2 regions of the Colwellia sp. 20A7 genome follow, and region 1 is predicted to be linked to the other one. Evidence: riboswitches for the same ligand, from Rfam matches in the RefSeq annotation. Region 1 holds a riboswitch; the other holds the start of a gene.
The links. A riboswitch is a leader RNA that binds a small molecule or an ion and turns the genes downstream of it on or off. The one in region 1 is predicted to bind cyclic di-GMP.

Region 1 (4,468 bases):
CCTTCTCATTACCACCATCAATGGTCACCGAAGTACAACAACGGTCAGCCTTATTAATAATAGTATTAATTTATACAGAGAAAATGGTGTATTCAACTTTATCTATATTTTACCTGATTGTGGTCAACATGATAATGAAGACGGACATGGTGGTTTAACGGCGCCAATGAATGGCACCATGATTAGTGTATTAGTAAAAACTGGCGATACCGTTAGTAAAAATCAACCGCTAGTTATTATGGAAGCAATGAAAATGGAACATACGATTAAAGCCCCCAGTGACGGCATCATTAATGAAATATTCTTTCAAGCAGGTGATATGGTTGATGGCGGAGCTGAGTTATTGGCATTTAGCGAACAAATAAGTGTCAATGATGAAGCATAAGGAGCTAGCATGAATAACATCTTATCCCCTCTTATGCCTACTCAAGTAAAAATAGTGGAAGTAGGACCAAGAGATGGCTTACAAAACGAAGCTAAGCTAATAAGCGCAAGTGATAAAATCAGCTTAATAGAAAAACTTGTTAGTGCAGGAGTTAGTTATGTTGAAAGCGGCAGTTTTGTGTCTCCTAAGTGGGTACCACAAATGGCAACGTCTACTGAAATATTTAAAACATTGAATCGTAAGAATAATGTCACTTATGCCGCGCTTACACCTAATATACGCGGGTTTGAAAATGCGATGGCAGTCAATGTTAATGAAGTAGCCATTTTTGGTGCTGCGTCAGAAAGCTTTAGCCAAAAAAATATTAACTGCTCAATTGAAGAAAGCTTAGAACGATTTATTCCTATTATGGATGCAGCGAAACAAGCCAACGTAAAAGTAAGGGGCTATGTTTCATGTGTTTTAGGCTGCCCTTACGAAGGAGATATAGCAGCAGAAGACGTTGCTAAAGTTGCTAAAAAACTCTACGAAATGGGCTGCTATGAAATATCTCTTGGCGATACAATCGGTGTTGGTACACCGGGTAAAGTCACACAAATGATACAAGCGGTTAGTGCTCATGTACCAATAAATAAGCTAGCGGTACATTTTCATGATACCTATGGACAAGCGTTAACCAATATTTACGCAGCTCTTCAAATGGGTATTAAGGTCGTCGATAGTGCTATTGCAGGTTTAGGTGGTTGTCCTTATGCTAAAGGTGCATCAGGTAATGTTGCTACTGAAGATGTTGTTTACATGTTAAATGGTTTAGGTATAGAAACAGGAATAGATTTTACAAAATTGCTTAAAGCTGGTTGGTATATCAGCGAAAAACTAGATAAAGCGCCAATATCAAAAGTATCAAATGCTTATCTGGCGAATAGAAACACATAGTATGTTAGCAAAAAATATAATAAATAAAGCATCGAGGAGAAAACAATGGCAGGGTTTGACAAAGTAGTTGCTAGTTACGAAGAAGCCATGGCTGGTCTAACTGACAACATGACTGTAATTGCAGGTGGTTTTGGCTTATGCGGAATTCCTGAAAACTTAATTCAGGAAATTAAACGTAAAAGTACAAAAGGATTAACATTAGTTTCTAATAACTGTGGTGTTGATGATTTTGGCTTAGGAATTTTATTGCCTGATCGCCAAATTAAAAAAATTATTGCTTCTTATGTTGGTGAAAATGCTGAGTTTGAGCGTCAAATGATGGCTGGTGAACTCGATGTAGAATTAACACCACAAGGGACATTAGCCGAAAAAATACGTGCTGGTGGTGCGGGAATACCCGCTTTTTTCACTGCAACAGGGTATGGAACCCCTGTTGCAGTAGGTAAAGAAGAAAGAGAGTTTAACGGTCGCCATTATATTCTAGAAGAAGCTATCACTGGTGATTTTGCTATTGTAAAAGCATGGAAAGCGGATCGATACGGTAACTTGGTTTTTAGAAAAACAGCACGTAATTTTAATCCAATGGCAGCAACCGCAGGTAAAATAACCGTTGTTGAAGTTGAAGAAATTGTCGAACCCGGCGAGCTAGATCCAGATCAAATTCATACTGCTGGAATTTATGTCGATAGACTAATTTTAGGCACCTTCGAGAAACGCATTGAACAACGCACTACCCGCTCATAGAACTAAGTTGAACAATAATTAACAGGTTGATAGCTAACTGCGATTGTCGATAAAAACAATAAACGCAGCTGTTACCCTAGAGGAGATAAATAATGGCGCTTTCCAGAGAACAACTTGCACAACGTGTAGCCCAAGAACTTCAAGATGGTTATTACGTTAATCTAGGCATTGGTATTCCAACCCTTGTCGCTAATTACGTACCTGAAGGGATTGAGGTTATGCTTCAATCTGAAAATGGCTTATTAGGAATGGGACAATTTCCCACTGAAGACGAAATTGATGCCGATCTTATTAATGCAGGTAAACAAACGGTTACTATGGCAACAGGTGCTTCTCTTTTTGATTCGGCCGAATCATTTGCCATGATCCGTGGTGGACATGTTGACCTAACCGTACTTGGGGCTTTTGAAGTTGATGTAAATGGTAATATTGCTTCTTATATGATCCCAGGAAAACTCATTAAAGGTATGGGTGGCGCAATGGACCTAGTAGCTGGTGCTGATAATATTATTGTTACCATGACTCATGCATCAAAGCATGGTGTGTCTAAATTATTAAAAAACTGTACGCTACCATTAACGGGAAAAGGCTGTATAAAAAAAGTGCTAACAGATTTAGCATATATAGAAATAAAAGAAGGAAAATTTCACTTGTTAGAGCGCGCACCTGGCGTATCTGTTGAAGAAATAATAAAACTAACTGAAGGTGAATTAGTTGTACATGAGAATACACCTGAAATGCAGTTTTAGTCTTGAATTAGTAAAGTTCAAAGTATAATTAGTTAACTTAAAATAATTATACTTTGATAAAAGAAACATACCTCAATTACAAATATACTTCGGCCTTATGTAACAAGATTGTAAACATGTTGTAAGTATAATGTCTCAACTTAAATTTATTAAATTTTTTGCCTTAATAAGTAATACTTATAATATGTTATTCTCTTATATAACAATAAACTAAATGAAATTTGCATTTATAATAAATATTAGAGATAATTAAATTTGACAAAGAAAAGGCAAAGCATATGAAAGTATGCGACGCAAAACCACCGGCCTACGGGATTTTCTAATACTGGATAATCTACGGCAGCGGAGTCACCTCGTTCATAGGTACATCCCGTGGTTTTTTCTTTTAATAATCCATTTAAATTAAAGGTTACTAAAATGAAAAAATTATTAATAGCTTCAACCATCACTATTTTAACTTTAACGTCTGTTGTATCGACACCTCAAGCACAAGCGACGAACATTGCACAAAGCATATGTGAGTATGTGGCTGCTGATGACAAGAAACGCATGCGTTCATTTTTAAAAATGAATAAATTAAAAATTCGTCGTATTTTCGACGGCATTGAGTGTAATGGCCAGAACTTATTAGAGTTTGCATCAACAAGTGGTTCTGTAGAAACAGGATCTTTGATGATTTCTAAATTACCAAAGAGTGTTGTTTCTGCTAACTTAGCATTGTTGCAAACTGGATCGAAACCATTGATTGATGTTGCTAACGAACGTGTTAGCAGCTAATAAATTATTTTCAGATAAGAAAACTACTTAATTATTACATCTTTTAGGTGCAAATAGTGACAAGTAGAAGATTAATTGTTAATAATTCTATGTCATTTTAAAAAACCAGCTTCTGCTGGTTTTTTTTCGGCTAACTTTCCCCCTTAGGCTAGCAGTATCAAATAAAAACACTTATAGTTGCAATTGACAAACAACATCTTAATCAACACTTTAATTCAAGATAATCATCGATGACTAGAAGACATAATTATGTTGCCACCCAAAACGCTTTAGTACTAACTGGTGGTGGGGCTCGAGCAGCCTATCAAGTAGGTGTTCTTTCAGCTATCGCTAAATTCGTACCTAGAAATCATGCTATTCCCTTCCCTATTTTATGTGGAACTTCTGCAGGGGCAATAAATACCACAGCCTTAGGATGTTATGCGTCATGCTTTCACTTAGGGGTAAAAAAGCTTGAGTGGGTGTGGAAAAACCTCGATACCAGTAAAATTTATCATAATAATACCCGAGGTGTTTTTGGGTATATAGGTAAAGCTATGTTCGCAAACTTTCAAGCTGATTATGCTAATAAATTACCTCGTAGTTTATTAAACAATGAACCGCTTCGTGACCTATTAAACTCGGTGATGAATTTTAAGCGTATTGATAATAATATTTTACAGGGGTACCTATCTGCTACCTCAGTCACCGCATCAAGTTATAGTACAGGTAACTCTATCAGCTTTTTTCAAGCTAATGATAATATAGCTCCTTGGAATAGAGAAAAGCGTTGTGGTCAAGCAACTCAACTTAATACTGAACATTTAATGGCTTCAGCAGCTATTCCCTTAGTATTTCCTTCGGTGAAGATTAAAAAAAACCACTTTGGCGATGGCTC
Region 2 (4,468 bases), 1.9 Mb from region 1:
CAGAAGATTGAGTTACAACACTTTCAGTTCGTCCCCCAGCTATTTCGGCAACAGAACCATCTTTTTTGATATATAAGCCAGCCGGTATCATTGCCAACTGTTGTGCTTCATTTCTTACTGCATCAACCGGCAACTCAACACCATCAACAATAAATGTTGAACTTACTTCTATTTCCTTAAATTCTTTATAAGGGATACAAGTAGCAGGTGATTTTTTACATAAAATTAAGGCTGCTGCTTTTTCAGTTTTAACATAATCAATGGCATTAGCCGATTGAACCAATAAGCACAGCAACAATGCCAATATTACTTTTGAAACTGTATTCATTCTAAACCCTTTTAAATTATTTTTATTCCACTTCATATTTAATTTCTACGCGACGATTTCGTGAATCGTCGGCAGCCATGCCTGTTAAATGCTCATCAGAGCCAAAACCAAAAACCTGTATTCTTTCAGATTCAATAGGGTACTTGGCAATCAAATACTCTTTTATTGAATTTGCCCTTCGCTCTGATAGGAAGTAGTTCCACTCTTTACCTCTAAAGCAACGTTTAAAAACCTGACCAATAGGAGCTATACTTTTAACGCGAGAGCTTTTAACGTCACCATGTTCATCTAGGTTTAAACATTCTTGCCCTTTAGTCTTAGCTTCACCTGAGGTATGCCCAATCAGTGTTACCTTCGCGCCATTGATGGCTGTTTCTCGCCCCATCATATTTAAAATATCAACATTTTCGGGACGAATGTACCACTGGTTTCCATCAAACATTAGCGGCAAGTTCATACTGTAATCTTCTTTGTAAAGGGACTTAACAGCAGATAACTGCTTTTTCATTTGAGCATTTACTTGTGATAATACATTTGTACTATCGGATGACGAAGCAGCTTTAGCTTGGGCAAGTTGAGCCGCTAAAGCCTCAATCTGTGCATCTTTAGAAGAAATTGTTTGCTTTAACCCTGCTATATCTACTTTGTCGCTTGGTGCCTCAATAGTAGATGTAAATGAAATTTTCGGTAGCAACATAAAGGTTAATATCATGAAGGCCATCATGGCTGACGCGAATAAATCGATTAGTGCAACTGAGAATATTGAATATTCTGATTTCATTATTGGCGCTCTGCAAGGACTTGTTTGTGTTTGAACACCAATAGACTTAATACCCCGACACAAATAGCATTCATAATTAGGCCAAGTATTGTGGTATAGAAAGCAGTACCTAAATTGGTCATAACTTCTTGTAGTAACCCATCATTAATAGCAGAATTTAAATCTTCTGTATCAGCTAAAGAAGACAATGCAAATGACATACCTACTACAGTTCCTAAAAAACCGAGTGTGGGTATTAACCAAATAAGATATCGAACTGGCTCTAGACGACCCTCTATATGATTGTCAAGCGAATGAATTTCTTTGTCTTTATCAAGTGAGGCTAACTTTGATTCAGCAAACAGCATCATAATAGTGATACAAAAAACAACCCACATTAAGTTCTGAATAGTTAAGGGCCAAAGAAAAACTTCATTATCTCCAACAAGAAATGCTCGTAATGTGCCATCACTTAATGTCGTATGTAAGAACAATAGAATGACACAACCGGCTAGCACACCAATACCTGTATGTATCGTCCAGATGTGTTTTATCTTAAGATGTTTAACTGACCACTGGAGAAGTGCAAATAAAACAAATGAGCCAAAAACAACCAAACCCAATTCGATATAACTTTTGTCTAACATACTATATCCTGCAGTGTGTTAACGCTAATAGCCAAGTTTATAGGTACATAACATGAGTTTGGTAACTGCACCTTAGGAAACTTATTAAACCTGATCTTAGAATTTGACTCTGTAAATCAAGAAGAACAACGTTAAATGTTTTGTAAAAAAATTTATACCAAGTAAAAAACTAGGTTTATATCCAAAAAATATAGATAGTTTAATTTATTAAATACATAAAGCAGGTTGGTTGACATTAGATTTGTCGTGCGTCCATTCTCGTTGAGCTTTCCCTAAAGAAGATGATTTACATCTTATACTGGAATTGAGAGCAACCCCGCTAGCATAGATTTAAAATCTTTAGCTCGGAAGTTTTGCGACATTGCCTTTTCAAACAACTTGCCTTTGTTAAGATAAATGTAACTGATTATTTCAGCAAAGTAAACTCTTTATATTTCAATTAGTAAGAGCGAATAACTTACCTTTGTTGTATTTCATAAATTTAAACACCATGATTATCAGCCAATACTCTGTAATTGATAGAATGGTTAAGCTTTTCTAAGGGTAACCTAACTGGAATTGACTTAACTGATTAAGCTGAAAGCCTTTTACAGTAAAGTCACACATGAAATTAGGCTACTCTACCCAATTGTATTGCTATTTCAAAACTTGATGAAGTCATAAGCTCAGCTCCCTGTAGATAGGACGGAAATTTTTGTTAACTATGATGACTTTTTGGGTTTAGTCCGCTGTGATTAATGTTAGTTGAGTGATAATTGCTCAAATCAAACTACTATGACCCAAAAATATCAGCCGAAAACACTTAGGGTTAACTTAACAAGTTAGCCCCATTGTCCAACCCAAATCAGCATCTGCATGATGTGTAAGTTTATTTTGCCAGCGGATAAAGTATTAGACCTTTATCACCAAAATCCACTTCTATATCACTACACACAAAAGTTAAATAATTAGAGAGCGAAAAAAGCCCTCTCTACCAAATAATTGAATGAATTTATTCAGGTACCATCTTTGTATATTTTTATATTACGAAGAGTTTCATTCATGTTAACAAAAACACAGACTAGTTCTATTAATAGTACCAATAAAAGCAATGTGATCGTGCCACCTGCGGGATCGGAAAAACACATTCATCTATATAATAAGCAGGTTCAAGGTTTTAAAGCACTATGGTCTAGAGGAATAATATAAATGGCATCGTTTCTTAAGAGCAAAAAAAAGATAAAGTTAGTCACTATCCACCGCGAGGCACAAGAAGTTTTATCTCTTATTGATAATTTAATTTTAACCGTCCCAACAGGAAAACTATCAAAATCAACTCTTGAACTAATAGAAAAAACGATCAAATTGGAAGGGGTTTTAAATGAAGAAACAGGTGAGCTACAAGTTTTTTCACCTTTGTTTGATCTAGGATTAACATCGAAAACACTTAAACAAATGCTAAACAAAAATACGATTATACATCGACAAGAAGTTGTTGATGATAAGTTAATTGAATCCCTAATTTGGGTGCAGTTTTTTAAACATATTTCAACATCAATTAGGTTTATTGACGATATTGCTCTCATACAGCCGCAGTTAAAACAGTTATTACCAAATAATATGTGTCAAAAATTATTTAATAAAAACTTCCTAACTCAGCATGACTTTTCATATTTTATCAACGAGGATCGAAGTCTGTTGGCTCATGCGATATCAAATATACCCGCCAAGGAAAAAATAGTTAAGTCCACTTCTTCAACATTTAAACCATCAATAGAAGTAGAGTTGAGTATGGGTGTAAGTAATGACTAGCAAAAAACAGCCAGAATTTAGTTTTAATTTTATAACTGAGATACTTCCAAAATATTTAAATGCTGATGAAAAGTCAGTTTTAGCGTTGCATGTAGAGTCTCTATTATTAGCGGTAACGCCAAAACTAGCACAAATATTCTCAACTGAAATAGCTTCAATTAAGCATGAAATATTACCATATATCGTAAATCGAAAGTTATACATTGGCGAAGATAACGAACCAGAAAATTTAAATGCTTTGGCACTTAATATAATAGAAGAAATTAACACAGATTTAAGAAAAAAAGGCATGCTCATAAAATATCATGCCTGCGCTTTTATCTCATCTACCTTAAAGTCACGGACATACAATACGGAAAAATATAATCAATATAAATTGTTAGTGCTTCTTTGTGTTACACGATTAGCAAAAATGGGAAAACATAACTCTGCGATTCATTCAATTTTAAGTGAAATCAGACAGTTGAGTCTCGGCAAAAGAGATGAGTTGCTTCCGCATTTACCAGATCCCTGTGTCAATGAACTTAAAATACTCATCAATAAACTTAATGAGGGAAGACGGAACGAAGATGTTATTAAGAGTATTAGGTCTTTTTTATCTTATTATTTTGTCTCGTTTAATGATGCTTATGAACTTAACCGCGGAAAGGAATATAAAAGAAGAGACGCTGAGCGCACTGTAACTACTATAGTTTTATCAGCTAAAGAAAGAGAAGATGAAGATGATGAAGGCTACGTTGTCCATCGTTTAAAAAGTGAGATTAAAGAAAACAGTAAACTCAGGGGATATTGGAATACCGAAGAAGAAAATAATATAGCTGAAAAAGTCCAAGCATCTATCATTATAAAAAAATCCTCGTCTGAACCGACAGAACAAGCTCGTAGAGCGATGAAAGCAAAAAATATAGTAGATAGGCTCAGCATGAGAAATCAATCGCTTTC

Region 2: it holds a riboswitch for cyclic di-GMP, as region 1 does, so the genes downstream of both, GQS55_RS00385 (MotA/TolQ/ExbB proton channel family protein) here and GQS55_RS08555 (DUF3718 domain-containing protein) in region 1, are expected to answer to the same signal.

Annotation. Positions count from the first base shown of each region.
Region 1 covers NZ_CP047130.1:1,969,567-1,974,034, reverse strand. Annotated here, with positions in the region: gene GQS55_RS08575 (acetyl/propionyl/methylcrotonyl-CoA carboxylase subunit alpha) at 1-385, shown strand, start outside; gene GQS55_RS08570 (hydroxymethylglutaryl-CoA lyase) at 395-1,321, shown strand; gene GQS55_RS08565 (CoA transferase subunit A) at 1,367-2,065, shown strand; gene GQS55_RS08560 (3-oxoacid CoA-transferase subunit B) at 2,158-2,814, shown strand; cyclic di-GMP riboswitch class I at 3,073-3,170, shown strand; gene GQS55_RS08555 (DUF3718 domain-containing protein) at 3,232-3,591, shown strand; gene GQS55_RS08550 (patatin-like phospholipase family protein) at 3,822-4,468, shown strand, end outside.
Region 2 covers NZ_CP047130.1:81,581-86,048, forward strand. Annotated here, with positions in the region: gene GQS55_RS00375 (hypothetical protein) at 1-328, opposite strand, end outside; gene GQS55_RS00380 (OmpA family protein) at 351-1,109, opposite strand; gene GQS55_RS00385 (MotA/TolQ/ExbB proton channel family protein) at 1,109-1,735, opposite strand; cyclic di-GMP riboswitch class I at 2,042-2,128, opposite strand; gene GQS55_RS00390 (hypothetical protein) at 2,924-3,526, shown strand; gene GQS55_RS00395 (hypothetical protein) at 3,519-4,468, shown strand, end outside.